DNA from 2 places in the Sphingomonas sp. AP4-R1 genome. Region 2 is predicted to be linked to the other one. Evidence: predicted binding sites of a transcription regulator. Region 2 holds the regulator's gene; the other holds the start of a gene.

Region 1 (7,660 bases), on a different replicon from region 2:
ATTGGCGTAGATCATCGCTTCCTTGACGACGCCGGTCGCATGGGTGCCGTCGATCGAGAGCGCGCCGACAAGCACGGTCGGCATGTTGTTCATGATCGAGGAAAGCACGGCGGTCAGCACGCCGGTTCCGATCGCAGCACCCCAGATGCCACCTTGTGCGAAGCGATCGAGCAGGATTGAGATTTGCCCGGTCAGGCCCGCATTTCGCAGGCCATAGACGACCAGGTACATGCCGAGCGAGAAGATCACGACCTGCCACGGCGCGCCCTTCAGCACCTTGCCGGTGCTGATGACGTGACCGCGCGCGGCGATCACCAGCAGCAGGATCGCGCCGACAGCGGCGACCGCACTGACCGGCACGCCCAGCGGCTCCAACAGGAAGAAGCCCGCCAGCAGCATCACGAGCACCACCCAGCCCGCCCGAAAGGTCGCACGATCCTTGATCGCTTGTTGGGGATGGTGGAGCTGGCCGACGTCGTAGGCCGTGGGGATGTCGCGGCGGAAATAGAGCATCAGCATGGCGAGCGTGGCCGCGATCGAGGCGAGATCGACCGGGACCATCACCATCGCATATCGGCCGAAGCCGATGTTGAAGAAGTCGGCCGACACGATGTTGACGAGATTCGAGACGATCAGCGGCAGGCTCGCGGTGTCGGCGATGAAGCCTGCGGCCATGACGAAGGCGAGCGTGGCTTTGTCGCCATAGCCGAGCGCGCGCAGCATCGCGATCACGATCGGGGTCAGGATGAGCGCTGCGCCGTCATTAGCGAACAGTGACGATACCGCCGCACCGAGCAGCACGATCAGCGCGAAGAGCTTGCGGCCCTGGCCCTTGCCCCAGCGTGCGACGTGCAGCGCCGCCCACTCGAAAAAGCCGGCCTCGTCGAGCAGCAGGCTGATGATGATGACCGCCACGAACGTGGCGGTCGCGTTCCAGACGATGTGCCAGACGACCGGGATATCATGGAGCGATACCACGCCCGCCAGCAACGCGATCGCGGCGCCCCCGATCGCGCTCCAGCCAATGCCGAGCCCCTTGGGTTGCCAAATAACGAGGGTGATCGTCAGCAGGAAGATCAGGATCGCAGCGATCATCAGGACATCTTTCTCGGGGCCTCAGATCGAGGCCGGACGGATAGGAGCAGCCACCAGTCTGAGCCGCTGGCTTGCGTCACGCGCTTGCGGGCTGCGGTGCTATGGCGATTGCCGAATGGTCGATTGCCGGATCGATCGGCACGCCGGCTTCCTTGCGCTCCGAATAGCGATCGACGAGCTGGGCGGCGTGGGGCCGCATCAACACGGTGATACGGACCAGCTCCTCCATCACATCGACGATGCGATCATAATAGCTCGACGGCTTCATGCGGCCCGCATCGTCGAACTCCTTGTACGCCATCGCGACCGACGACTGGTTGGGGATGGTGAACATCCGCATCCAGCGACCGAGGACGCGCAGTGTGTTGACGCTGTTGAACGACTGCGATCCGGCTGACACCTGCATCACCGCGAGCGTGCGGCCTTGCGTCGGCCGCATCCCACCCATCGACAGCGGCAGATGATCGATCTGTGTCTTCATGACGCCGGTGATCTGGCCGTGCCGCTCCGGGCTGCACCAGACATGACCCTCGCTCCACATCGAATGCTCGCGCAGCTCATGCACGGCATCGTGATCGTCGCCGGCGATTTGGTCGGGCAGCGGCAATGTCGAGGGATCGAATATCCGCGTCTCGGCGCCGAAAAATTGGAGCAGGCGCGCCGCTTCCTCGACGCAGAGCCGCGAAAAGGAGCGTTCTCGCAAAGATCCGTAGAGCAGCAGGATGCGGGGCGCCGGATCGCCCGCGCCAAGACCAAGAGCGGGACGCTCGATCGCATAGGCGCGATCGAGGTTCGGAAGGTCGGTCGGATCGGCAAGCGCACGCAGGGGCATCAGGAAGCGTCTTTCAGGTATTTGACGAGATAGGCGGCGCTGGCCGGACACAGCTTGGTGAACTCGGCCGAGGCCGCGATCGTGGCCGGCGCCGTGGCGCGGGCCGCGTCGGCATAGCCCTGCGTCCGGAAGAAGCGCGCGGCGGTCGTGGTCAGCAGGTGCAACCGCTCGACCCCCATGCTTGCAGCTTCGTCCTCGATCAGTTCGAGCACGACGCGGCCCAAGCCGACACGACGGCGATCGGGCAGCACCACCAGCGAGCGAAGCAGTCGGTCCGGACCCGAACCTTCGATCCCGGCATAGCCAATGAGATCGCCAGCATCGACGCGGTAGAAGAGCCGGCCCGGCTCCTTCAGATCGGCGGTCGGCAGTCCGGCGCCGGCCAGGAAGAAGGCGAGCCCATCAAAGTCGGATTCGCCGATCGGCGTCGCGCGCAGCCGCGTCGGGCTCGGCGCCTCAGACCCGTGCGCCGGCATCATTGACGACCAACTGGCCGTCCTCTTTGGCGAAGGCACCGAGCTGCGCGTTGGGCAGGAGATCTAGCACGGCCTCGGAAGGGCGGCACAGCTTCACGCCAAGCGGCGAGACGACCAGCGGGCGGTTAATCAGGATCGGATGCGCCATCATCGCATCAAGCAGCGCGTCGTCCGACAGCGATGTGTCGGCGAGGCCCAATTCCGCATAGGGCGTGCCCTTCTCGCGCAGCAGCTCGCGCGGGGTGATCCCAGCGCGCGCGATCAACTGGACCAGCAGCTCGCGCGTGGGCGGCGTCTTGAGATATTCGACGACGTGCGGCTCGATGCCAGCATTGCGGATCAGCCCGAGCGTGTTGCGGGACGTGCCGCATTCGGGGTTGTGATAGACGACGATATCGACGGGACCGCTCATCGGGCGTCCTCCAGACGCTCGACGGTCGCGCCCTCGGTGCGGCCGATGTCCTTCAGCTTGGTAGCAAGCACACGCTCTTCGAGCTTACCGATCGGGAGCGCGGTGAACAGATCAATCCGGTTTTCGAGATAGCGCAGGGCCTTCACGAAAGCGCGCTCGCGCTCGATCTCGTTGCCTTCGACATGCGAGGGATCTTCGATACCCCAATGGGCCGTCATCGGGTGTCCGGGCCAAATCGGACAGACTTCGCCCGCTGCGTCGTCGCAAACGGTGAACACGAAATCCATCACCGGGGAGTCCGGCTCTGAAAAGGCTTCCCAGCCTTTGGAGTGCAGCCCCTCGGTCGGATAGCCAATCCGCTCCAGGAGCGCGATGGCATCGGGATTGACCGTGCCCTTGGGGTGGCTCCCGGCCGAGAAGGCGCGGAAATTACCGCCGCGCTTGTTGAGCGCACTTTCGGCGAGGATCGAACGGGCAGAATTGCCCGTGCAGAGGAACAGGACATTGAACACCTTGTCGGACATGGCGGGCTCCATCAGCAGCAGGTGAGTTCGGCAAGCAGCGGCTCGCAAAGTTCAGCACGGCCCTGGCAACAGTCTTTGGCGAGGAAGAGCATGAGGGCGCGCAGCGCGTCGATATTGGCGCGCTGGATCATCTGGCGGCCCTGCTTTTCAGGCGTGACCAGCCCCGCCTTCACCAGCACCGCGAGATGGGTCGAGAAGGTGCTTTGCGTCAGCCCGGCCGCCTCGACGAGCTGGCCCGTGGACAGGCCATCAGGTTCATGCCGCACAAGAAGGCGGAATGTCGCGAGCCTGGTCGGATGCGCGAGGGCGGCAAGCGAGGCGAGAGCGTCATCATCGATCATATATCGGGAATAAACGATGCGTTCGATACCGTCAATAACCTATCGGATATTTCCGTTGGATTTGGTTGCTCCGAAGACATGTCCACACGCGAACATGTGGACATGTTGGACAGAGGTGATCGCCTGGCGATGAGCTTGTGAGCAGTGGTCGGGCGCGTCCTAGCGGACCACGCTCTATCTTCGCGTTCCGCTCCGACAGAGCCGCGTGGACGCGTCTCCGCCCCTTCGGGGTGACGATCGTTCGCGCAGGCGAGCGCCGCTCGCGATGAGGCTGCCGGCAATGCCGGCAACGATATCTTGTCAGAGGGGAAAGGGGCGCTCCGCCCCCTCTCCCCAGCAACGACAATCCACCGGGCCGTGGCTCAGTCGCTAGCGCTCCCTGCGCCCGCACCACCCCGATGGATTCTCGCTGCCCCCCTCGCCCCCGGCTGTTCGCCACGAGGCAGGGCCGATGGCCGAGGCCATCGCCCTGACGGCCGATGCGAAGGAGAAGAACGATGATCCATGATAACCGCGAGGCGTGGCTGAACGCGGTCGCGCTGGGCATGGCGCCCTTGTTCGAGGGGTTGGGAGCCCCCCTCCCCGGCCGCATCCGGGTGGCGATCGGCTTCACCAGCGCAGGCCGGAAAGGCAAGGCGATCGGGGAATGCTGGGATAACCGTCGCAGCGCTGACGGGCATTTCGAGATCTTTATCCGGCCTGACCTCGCGCACGCGCCCGATGCCATGCCGGTGCAGATCGCCGCGATCCTCGCGCATGAGCTTGTCCATGCCGCTGTCGGCATCGCGGCCGGGCATGGGAAGCTGTTTAAACGTGTCGCCATCGGCTTGGGGCTCGTCGGGCCGATGCGTGCGACGACACCCGGAGAGGGCTTCGTCGCGCTTGCGGCCCCGATCCTCGATGGCGTTGGTCCCCTCCCCCATGCGCGCCTCGATACGGATGGACAGACCACCGCGCCTAAGAAGCAGACCACCAGACTGCTCAAATGCGAATGTGAAACCTGCGGCTATACGGCTCGGATCGCGCGCAAATGGCTGGAGCTTGCCGGCGCGCCGCTGTGTCCCGTGCCAGACCACGGACCCATGCGACATGATCCGCTGGACGATCCGGACGAGGAGGACGTATAGATGCGGACACGTCCACCTGTCAGGCATCCAACATGTTCACACGCGAACACGTGGGGGAGTTAACATGAAAACCATCTCGATCATCAGCCAGAAGGGCGGCGCCGGGAAGACCACCCTCGCCATTCACCTGGCCGCAGCGGGCGTGGAGGCCGGGCTTTCGACGCTAATCCTCGACGCCGACCCCCAGGCGACCGCCAGCCAGTGGAGCCAGTGGCGGGGAGGATCGGACCCCGAAGTCGTGGACTGCGCCTCCCCGACCCTTCTTGCCCGCAAGGTGCAGCAAGCGGCCGACCTCGGCGCGGATCTTGTTATCATCGACACACCACCGCACGCCGACATCATGGCGCGCGAGGCCTGCAAGCTCGCCGATCTGATTCTCATCCCGTGTCGCCCGCAGGCCTTCGATCTCTCGGCCGTCGAAACGACGGCCGATCTGGTCAAGGCTGCAGGCAAGCCGGCGTTCGTCCTGTTCATGGGCGGTCCGCAGCGGGCGCCGGCAACCTATAAGGACGCTCGCGAGCTGATCGAGGGGAGTGAAGGCGTCGCCGGCATGGGCGTGCCGGTCGCTCCGGTCATGCTCACCCAGCGCGCGATCTACCATCACAGCACGGCGCAGGGGAAAGCCGCCAACGAGAGCGAGCCCGAAGGCAAGGCGGCCGAAGAGGTCGCCGCCCTCTGGACGTGGATACGCGAACATGTGAACCTGTCCACACGTAAACCAACGCGAGGCAAGCGGAGCGCGGCATGAGCAGATTCGGTGCGATGAAGCAGCAGCGGGTAGAAAAGGCCCGCGCTACGGAAGCCGCTCCTGCGGCGGAGCCTGATCCCGGCGATGGGACGCCATCGCCGCGCGCGGTGGCTCGCCAGGGCAAGAAGGCGGTGAGCGCCTATTTCAGCCCGGAGGTCAGCCGAGGCCTCAACGTGCTGGCGGCCGAGAACGGAACCACGCTCCAGGCTTTACTAGGCGAGGCGATCGATCTGCTGATGCGCCAGCACGGCAAGCATCCGTTCGGCGAGCGCTAATATGTGGATGCGTGGACGTGTCCACACGTCCACAAGCTAAAATACCCTGAGCCTCTGCCGGGTCAGATCGGGAGACAGAGCTGGTTCCGGTCGGGCAGGGCAGGGGGCTCTTCCAGGCGCTCGACGATCGTCGCTGCCAAGGCATCGGCGGCTCGCTCGCGCATTTGTGCATCCCGCATTGTCAGGCCGACACGAGCCCAGGCGGGAGCCGCCAGAATGATCGAGGAGAGAAGGGCGCGATCCATGGCAGCCAAAAGAACATAAGAAGAACGATTCGGCAAGCCATGCCGGCAGGGCGGTCAGGAATTTTAGCGGCTAAAATTCTGGCCGCCTGAAAGGTGAGTTTTGGGGTAGGGGCTCACCGTTCGGCGGCGAGGCCGAAATCCACCAACACGGGAAGCTCGGCCGCCAGGCCGCGCAACTTGGCACGCCGCACCACGCTGTGCTGCTCGATCAGGCTTTGGGCGTCACGCTTGCCGCTCGACGTTTTGGGGAACCAGTAGAGGGCGACCCGCTCAACCTTGCGGCCATTCTTGATCGGCTTGAAGTCGACATAGAAGGGGCAGAGCTTGTTGATCTCGTCCTGAGCGACCTTCAGGCAGTATTTGTTGAGGTCAGCGAAGCGCTCCAGCTTGCCCTCAGGCACGTTCAGCAGGCCCCGTATTTCCTCGATCGTGAACTCTTCGTTCTGTTTGTAATCGAGACCGATACGACGCTCGATCATCTCGTACAGGCAGAGCGCATATTTCGACTCGAAACAGTACATCACCTGCGTTTTGAGCCGGGCGTAAACCTCGCTGTTACGCAGGATCTCGATCAGCTCCTCCGGAATCCGGTAATGAAGGAAGCCGTCTTTTTCGAGGCTTTCGTCACTCGGGCCGAGGAGCTGGACGCGACGGCGGAAGGCCTTGCCGCCCTTGCGGATCGTGACGATCGCGATCGTACCCATCAACCGCAGAAGCGAGCTTTCCACCCGCTCATTGCCCTGGTGGGTGCCCTTGAGGACGGTCTTCGCGATCCGGTGGATGATCGGCTCGTCGATCCGATCCCAAGCGTTCGCGATCAGAAGGTTATAGATGCGGCGATCGGCGAGGGTGAGGGGGGTCAGCTCGACAATATCGACCAGTTCGCCCGGCTTGACGATCTCGCCATAATTGGCGGGATCGAACGGATTTCCGCGCCCTTTTTGGGCAATTGTCCTGATGGACGGATCAGCAACAGCGGTCTGCGACATGGCACCATCCACGGGTGAGCCACCAAGTTGGGCGGGCTCACACTTAGCATGAAGGGTGAGCTAGGCAATATGGACAGCTCGTTTTTCACATCTAGCGCGGAGATACCCCAAAACTCACCGATGATATGCGGGATACCCCAAAGCTCACCGCAGCCCACCCCAACACTCACTTTTGGATACCCCATCCCTCACCGTAGGCTACCCCAACACTCACGCGACTCGTCCCCAAAGCTCACTTTTGGAGCCAATTTTCCGCAGTTTTCTGCGGGTTTGCGTACCCCTGAATCTTGAACTTAGAAGAATTAGAAGAATCTGAAGGGCATTGGTGAGCTTTGGGGTAGTCCCGAACCCTTTCACCTGTGGATAACATCGCCTCGCACACCAATGGCGCATCGCGCAACAACACCGTCAGAAGGGAATGCGGAATCGGCCTTCGGCCGATGCGCTATAGTTTCGTGCCGGCTAACGCCGTCACAAGGCGGCCTAACGGCCGCAGGCTTGGCGAGGAAGGAGTCGGGCGAGGTCGGGATCAAATTGCCCTCGCAGCGTCCCAGGGAAGGCCGCTCAGCCTCAAACGAGGTTGCGGGCTTCCCTAT
Region 2 (7,660 bases):
ACCCAGCCGGATCGTGGCGACCGGCCTGACCGGCTTCTCCGAAAGCGTCGTGACGCCGGAGAGCGCCGGCCTCGTCCGTCATCCGCTGGATGCGATTCGCGGCGGCGATCCGGCCTATAATGCGGCGGCGCTGGCGGCGCTGCTGGATGGCGCGCCCGGCGCCTATCGCGATGCCGTGCTGCTGAATGCGGCGGCCGCCCTGATCGTGGCGGGCAAGGCCGATGGCTGGCAGGACGGCGCCGGGATCGCGGCCGACGCGATCGACAGCGGCGCCGCGCGTAAGCTCTTCGACGCCTGGATCGCGTTCTAAGCTTCACACCGCCCCCGTCATTGCGAGCGCAGCGAAGCAATCCTGTTCCTCACGTTCGAGACTGGATCGCGTCGCTACGCTCGCAATGACGAAAATATGGAGGGGCGCCGCAGCCTTCGTCTCCAAACGTTGCACGCTGATTTTAGCGCTGAAACGCGCTGCAATTCCTCCGTGACGTGTCTTTCGGACAACATCGCCCACGGATCGCTTGCCCCCGATCGATCCGATCGCGTGCAACAGGAAAGGCGCCGGCGCCCATGAAGATGTTTCCCCCCATCACCCCGCCACAGACCGAGCCCGACATCCGGCTGATCGACAATACGTTCGCGCCCGAGCTGCTGGTGACGGGCGTTTCCGGCATGTCGCTGATGAACGGCATCGTCACGACGACGCTGGAAAGCCTGCATTGCGATCATTCCAAGTCGCCGCCTCCGATGGAGCGCGTGGTGGTGGCGCGGATGGGCATGCCCGTCGCCGCCGCGCAGGCTTTGCTGGTGGGGCTGCACCAGTTTCTCGGTCAGCATGGCCTGAGCCCGCTCACCGCCGGCACGGAGACACGCCAGTGACCTATCTCCCCGCCGTCCGTTTCCGCCCGATCGACCGCCACGTCGTCCCGCTGCCCAGAAGCGGTGCGCGCGACACACCCCCCGGCTATCGCCTGCGCGTGGCGTTTCGGAAGCGCTGAAGCAGGCTCCTTCAGAAGCGTTTGTGCTGAGCTTGTCGAAGCACCGTTTTTCTATCTGCCTGTTCGCTGCAAGAAGGAAGAACGGCACTTCGACGGGCTCAGTGCGAGCGGAGAACGGGATGGCGCGCCTCCGGTCTTTCGCCCGACCGGAGCGCTGGTGTAGGGCGGCGTCATGAGCAATCGTCTGACCGCCATCCTCGAGACCAAGCGCACCCATGTCACCGAGCGCAAGGCGGCGGTGACGCTCACGGCGCTCGAAGCGCAGGCCGCGAACCAGTCGCCCCCGCGCGGCTTCCGCGCCGCGCTGCAGGCGAAGGCGCGGACCGGCTATGGCCTGATCGCCGAGATCAAGCGCGCCTCCCCCTCCAAGGGGTTGATCCGCGCCGACTTCGATCCGCCCGCCCATGCCCGTGCCTATGAGGCCGGCGGCGCCGCCTGCCTCTCGGTGTTGACCGATGTCCCTTATTTCCAGGGATCGGACGATTTCCTCGTCGTCGCGCGCGCGGCCTGCTCGCTGCCGTGCCTGCGCAAGGATTTCATGATCGATCCCTGGCAGGTGCTGGAGGCGCGCGCGCTGGGCGCCGATGCGATCCTGATCATCGTCGCCGCGCTGGATGACGGGCAGATGGCCGAGATCGAGGATGCCGCACTCGGCCTCGGCATGGATGCGCTGATCGAGGTGCATGATGCAGCCGAGATGGAGCGCGCGATGGCGCTGAAATCGCGCCTGATCGGCGTCAACAATCGCGATCTGCGCGATTTCTCGGTCGATTTCGCGCGCACCTACGAACTGGTCGGCCGCGCGCCCGAGGGCTGCACCTTCGTGGCCGAAAGCGGGCTGACCAGCAGCGCCGATCTGGCGGCGATGGCCGAGCATGACGTGCGCTGCTTCCTCGTCGGCGAAAGCCTGATGCGGCAGGCCGATGTCGAGGCGGCGACGCGCGCGCTGCTGGCGGCCTGATGAACCGGCTGACCCATCTCGACGAGGCGGGCGCCGCGCATATGGTCGACGTGTCGGCCAAGGCGGCGACCAAGCGCGAGGCGACCGCGAGCGGCCGGATCGCGATGTCGGCCGAGGCACTCTCCGCGATCCGCGACGGCGCGCTCGCCAAGGGGGATGCGCTGGCGGTGGCGCGAATCGCCGGCATCATGGCGGCCAAGCGCACCCCGGAGCTGATCCCGCTCTGCCATCCGATCGCGATCAGCAAGGTCTCGGTCGACCTCACGATCGAAGCCGACGGCATTGCCTGCGCCGCCACCGTCGCCACCACCGGGCCGACCGGCGTGGAGATGGAGGCGCTGACCGCCGTCTCCGTCGCGCTGCTGACGCTCTACGACATGGCCAAGGCGATCGATCGCGGCATGCGGATCGAAGGGATCGGTCTGCTCGCCAAATCGGGCGGGCGATCGGGCGACTGGCGCGCCTGATGGCGATGCTTTCGGTGGCGGAGGCGCAGGCCCGGCTCCTCGCGCTGACCGAGCCTCTCCCGATCGAGACGGTTCCGCTCCGGAATGCGGCCGGGCGCTGGGCCGCCGCCGACGTCATCGCCCGGCGCCACCAGCCCGCCGCCGATCTGTCCGCGATGGACGGCTATGCGATCCGTTACGCCGACCTGCCCGGCCCGTGGACCGTGGTGGGCGAGAGTGCGGCGGGCGGCGGGCTCGATCGCGCGATCGGCGCGGGCGAGGCGGCGCGGATCTTCACGGGCGCCCCGGTGCCCGAAGGCGCGGACACGATCCTGATCCAGGAGAATGGGGCGCGGAACGGCGATCGGCTGACCTTGACCGGAGATGCGCCCAAGCGACCGGGCTATCATGTCCGCCCGCGCGGCTCCGATTTCGATGCCGGCGCCACGCTGATCGCGGCCGGCGCCCTTCTCAATGCGGCGCGCATCGCGCTCGCCGCGATCGGCGGACATGGCAGCCTCCCGGTCCGCGCCCGTCCGCGCGTGGCGATCCTTTCCACCGGCGACGAACTGGTCGCGCCCGGCACACCCACCGAAGGCGTGATGCTGCCCGCCTCCAACGGGCCGATGCTGGCGGCGTTGATCGGGGGGACGGCCGAGGTGCTGGACGGCGGGATCGTACGCGACGATCTCCATGCGCTGACCGCCGCCCTGCGCGATGCGGCCGCCACGTCCGACATCCTCGTCACAACCGGCGGCGCGTCGGTGGGCGATCGTGATCTCGTCCGGCCCGCCCTTTCGCAGGCGGGCGCGGAGCTGGATTTCTGGAAGGTGGCGATGCGGCCGGGCAAGCCGATCATGGCCGGGCGGCTGGGGCACACGCTCGTGCTGGGCCTGCCGGGCAATCCCGTCTCGGCGTTCGTGACCGCCACCCTGTTCCTCGCGCCGCTGGTGGCCCGTCTGGCGGGCGCGGCCGATCCGCTGCCGCGCGTGCGCGCGCTGCCCCTCGCCCATGACCTGCCGACCAACGGCCCGCGAGCCCATTATCTGCGGGCGACGATCCGCGACGGCGCGCTCGATACGCTGCCCGATCAGGACAGCGCCCTGCTGGCCGCCCTCGCCTCCGCCGACGGCCTCGTGATCCGCGCGCCGCACGAGCCCGCCGCAAAAGCGGGGGATATGGCGATGTTCCTGCCTCTCGCTTGACAGCGAAACGATCGTTTCCTACACGTTCCTCGTTCGTTCCTTCGGACCGGGATAATAAAGATGCTCACGGCCAAGCAACATGAGCTGCTCTGCTTCATCAACGATCGTCTGAACGAGACGGGCGTGTCGCCTTCGTTCGAGGAGATGAAGGAAGCGCTGGATCTCAAGTCCAAGTCCGGCGTGCACCGGCTGATCTCGGCGCTGGAGGAGCGCAGCTTCATCCGCCGCCTGCCCAATCGCGCGCGCGCTCTGGAAATCGTGAAGCTGCCCGACGCGGTGAAGACCCGCCCGCCCGCCGCCAAGACTCCGTCCGCTTCCAAGTCCGCGCCGGTTTCGGCGCCGTCGGCCGCGAACGACGTGCTGGAAATTCCGCTGCACGGCCGCATCGCCGCCGGTCTTCCGATCGAGGCGATGGAAAGCCAGAGCATGCTGTCCGTCCCCGCCGCTTTGCTGGGGCCGGGCGAACATTATGCGCTGGAAGTGTCCGGTGACTCGATGGTCGAGGCCGGCATCCTCGACGGCGACTATGCGCTCGTCCGCAAGGTCGATACGGCGCGCGATGGCGAGATCGTGGTGGCTCTGGTCGATGAGGCGGAGGCGACGCTGAAATTCTTCCGGCGCGAGGGATCGATGGTACGCCTCGATCCGGCCAATCGCGCCTATGATCCGCAGCGTTACAAGCCGAACCAGATCCGCATCCAGGGGAAGCTGGCCGGCCTGCTGCGCCGTTACTGACCGACCGCCGACGGAGAAAGACGATGTCACGCGGACGAATCGATTTCATCGAACTGGCCTGCGCCGATGTCGGCGAGATGCAGGATTTCTATTCCGCCGTGTTCGGCTGGGAATTCGAGCGGTTCGGGCCGACCTATGCCTGCACGATGACGGGCGATGTCGATCTGGGCTTCCAGGCCGACATGCCCGAACAGACGGTGGCGCCGCTGACGGTGATCCAGGTACCGGATCTGGAAGAGGCATTGGCATCGGTGGAAGCGGTGGGCGGCGTCGTCACGCGTCCGATCTTCGCCTTCCCGGGCGGACGCCGTTTCCACTTCCGCGATCCGGCCGGCAACGAACTGGCGGCGCACAAGCCGGATTGAAGCGGAATGGCTGGGCGTTAGGCTCTTCAAAATGCCGTTCGTGCTGAGCGAAGTCGAAGCACGTGCTTCAGATGGGTGTCGTGCGTGGCCCGTGCTTCGACTTCAGCCTGGAGAGCTGAAGTTCATCCTGAGCACCTGCCTTGGCAGGCAGTCGAAGGGCTCAGCACGAACGGAAAATGGTTCAGGAATTGCGTCGAGTTAGCAGCCTCGAAGGCTAGAGGCTGCGAGGTTTGGCGAGGGATTCGATGTCCTGGGCCGATCTTCCGGCCCGATTTCCAACGAAATCAGCCTCTTGTGCGACGCAGCAAAAAACTTTGCCGCTGGCGCTTGGCAAAAAGATACCCAGCGGTATAAAAGTCGTTGACGGAACGCCTCAGCGCTTTATATACCGCTTGGTACGAAACGCTTCCGGACCGACTCGATGGTCGATCCCGAGGCCCCGACGGGGAGCCGACAGCATGAAGACCCTCGCCCTCTAACAGCTGCCGGCGCTCGCGCCCGCACATCCCTTTTCCGATCCCGAGGCGATTCGATCGCCTTTCGGGACGAGCGAAATCGTGTCCGTTCCGGCGGGCGCGGGCGCCTCGTTGCGTCCGCCGCCGGAGGGACGCGCCTGACGAACACCCGATGAACAGGGAACCGAACATGGCTTATATGGATCTTTCCCAGGCATTTGCAGGCGGCGTCGCGCTGCCGCATGCCGAACCCGCCGCCGCCACGATGCAGACCGGCTTCTCCGCGATCGAGTGGAGCGTGATCGCGCTCGCCGCGCGCGACAAACTGTCGAGCCTCGGCGAACCCGGCCGTCTGTCCCGCGCGCTGGGCAGCCTGTTCGGCCTCGGCGGCACGTCCAAGCTCGCCGATCCTCGGCTGGAGGCGCTGCGCCAGACCGCCGTGCAGGCCTGGCATCACGGCTATCTGCTGCCCGCGTCCGAAATCGGCCGCTTCATCACGGCGGGCTTCAGCCTCGATCAGTTCGAGACCTTGCTCGCCAGTATCGCCACGCGCCGCAATGCGGCCCGCCAGAGGATCGCGGCATGAACATGGTGACCCGTATCGCCACCACCGACGCCGGGACGATCGACGCCGGCCAGCGCGGCCGCTGGAAGCGCAACGGCGCGCTCGGCATCGCCGCTGCCGCCGTCGCCTTCGGTGGCTATTCCCTCCTCCATCATTCGGCGGGCGCCGACGCGGCCCCGCCCCCGCCCAATGTCAGCGTTTCCCAGCCACTCGTGCGCGATGTGAGCCAGTGGGACGATTATATCGGCCGCTTCGCCCCCAGCCGCACGGTCGAGATGCGCCCGCGCGTCTCGGGCGAGGTGACCGGCGTCCACTTCAAGGACGGCGACATCGTCCGCACCGGGCAGTTGCTGTTCACGATCGATCAGCGCCCGTTCGCCGCCGCATTGGCGGAAGCGCGCGCCAATCAGGCGAGCGCGGCCAGCACGCTGGCGCTGGCCCGCGCCGATCTCGGCCGCGTCAACCGGCTGGCCGGTGACGAAGCCGTCTCGGCGGGCGAGATCGATGCGATCAAGGCGCGGGTGCAGGCGGCCGAGGCCGGCCTCGCGGCCGCCGCCGCACGGGTGCGCTCGCGCTCGCTCGATCTGGAATTCACGCAGGTCCGCGCGCCCATCTCCGGCCGCATCTCGGATCGCCGCGTCGATGCCGGTAATCTCGTCGCCGGCGGCGACAATGGCAGCGGCACCCTGCTCACCACGATCAACGCGCTCGACCCGATCTACTTCTCGTTCGACGGATCGGAAGCTTTGTTCCTGAAGGCGCAGCGCGATCGCAAGGCGGGCGCCGTCGCCCAGCCGGTCGAGATCCAGCTGCAGGACGAGACCGGCTATCGCTGGAAGGGTAAGCTCGACTTCACCGACAACCGGCTCGACAATCGTTCGGGCACGATCCGTGGCCGCGCCGTGATCGCCAATCCGGATTACTTCCTCACTCCCGGTTTGTTCGGTAACATGCGCCTCGGCCATAGCGGCACGGTGAAGGCGCTGCTGGTGCCCGATTCCGCGATCCAGACCGATCAGGCGCGCAAGATCTTGCTGGTGGTGGGCAAGGATGGCGAGGTTTCGGCCAAGGGCGTGACGCTCGGCCCGGTCGTCGATGGCCTCCGCATCATCCGCTCCGGTATCGAGCCCGGCGATCGGATCGTCATCTCCGGCGCGCAGGTCGCGATCCCCGGCGCCAAGGTCACGCCCCAGCCCGGCACGATCACGCCCGACAAGGCGACCGAGGCGGTGGCGGATGCAGGCACGCCCGCGGCCGCCGAGGCGACCTTCGCCCGCTGACCTCATGACCCGTTCGCGCTGAGCCTGTCGAAGCGCCGCCCTTCCTGCCTCCGCACGAGGAGGAAGAACGGTCCTTCGACAAGCTCAGGACGAACGGAGGAAATACGAAACGCGCGCTCGCGGGCGCGCGCCCTCCTTCCCGGAGACAGATCATGCGCTTCTCGCGCTTCTTCATCACGCGGCCGATCTTCGCCGCCGTGATCGCCGTCCTCATCACCATCGTCGGCGCGATCGCCTATTTCGCGCTGCCCATCTCGCAATATCCGGACATCGTACCGCCCACCGTGACGGTCACGGCCTCCTATCCCGGCGCGTCCGCCGAAACCGTCGCGGAGACGGTGGCGACGCCGATCGAGCAGGAAATCAACGGCGTCGACAACATGCTGTACCAGACGTCGCAATCGACGGCGGACGGCAAGCTCACGATCACCGTTACCTTCAAGATCGGCACGGATCTGGATGCGGCGCAGGTGCTCGTCCAGAATCGCGTGGCCATCGCCGTGCCGCGCCTGCCGGAAGACGTGCAGCGGCTGGGCGTCGTCACCAAGAAGACCTCGCCGGACTTCCTGATGGTGGTGAACCTCGTCTCCCCGGACGACAGCCTCGATCGCGGCTACATCTCCAATTACGCGCTCAGCCGCGTGCGCGATCGC

The links. The regulator LexA, encoded in region 2, represses DNA repair genes until DNA is damaged. The targets are predictions, from matches to a motif close to GTTCCNCNCTTGTTCT.
Region 1: the regulator LexA is predicted to act here: its motif matches at 6,086-6,101, upstream of HL653_RS23855 (DUF6771 family protein).

The regions. Positions count from the first base shown of each region.
Region 1 is NZ_CP053347.1:3,149-10,808, forward strand. Features, by position in the region: gene HL653_RS23810 (arsenic transporter) at 1-1,095, opposite strand, end outside; gene arsH (arsenical resistance protein ArsH) at 1,172-1,927, opposite strand; gene arsN2 (arsenic resistance N-acetyltransferase ArsN2) at 1,927-2,406, opposite strand; gene arsC (arsenate reductase (glutaredoxin)) at 2,384-2,815, opposite strand; gene HL653_RS23830 (arsenate reductase ArsC) at 2,812-3,339, opposite strand; gene HL653_RS23835 (helix-turn-helix transcriptional regulator) at 3,351-3,680, opposite strand; gene HL653_RS23840 (transcription elongation protein SprT) at 4,178-4,807, shown strand; gene parA (ParA family partition ATPase) at 4,872-5,555, shown strand; gene HL653_RS23850 (ribbon-helix-helix domain-containing protein) at 5,552-5,830, shown strand; gene HL653_RS23855 (DUF6771 family protein) at 5,893-6,075, opposite strand; gene HL653_RS23860 (replication initiation protein) at 6,189-7,064, opposite strand.
Region 2 is NZ_CP053346.1:36,584-44,243, forward strand. Features, by position in the region: gene trpD (anthranilate phosphoribosyltransferase) at 1-310, shown strand, start outside; gene HL653_RS00160 (hypothetical protein) at 568-876, shown strand; gene HL653_RS24435 (hypothetical protein) at 873-995, shown strand; gene trpC (indole-3-glycerol phosphate synthase TrpC) at 1,168-1,956, shown strand; gene moaC (cyclic pyranopterin monophosphate synthase MoaC) at 1,956-2,423, shown strand; gene glp (gephyrin-like molybdotransferase Glp) at 2,423-3,607, shown strand; gene lexA (transcriptional repressor LexA) at 3,668-4,342, shown strand; gene HL653_RS00185 (VOC family protein) at 4,366-4,707, shown strand; gene HL653_RS00190 (hypothetical protein) at 5,353-5,748, shown strand; gene HL653_RS00195 (efflux RND transporter periplasmic adaptor subunit) at 5,751-7,007, shown strand; gene HL653_RS00200 (efflux RND transporter permease subunit) at 7,160-7,660, shown strand, end outside.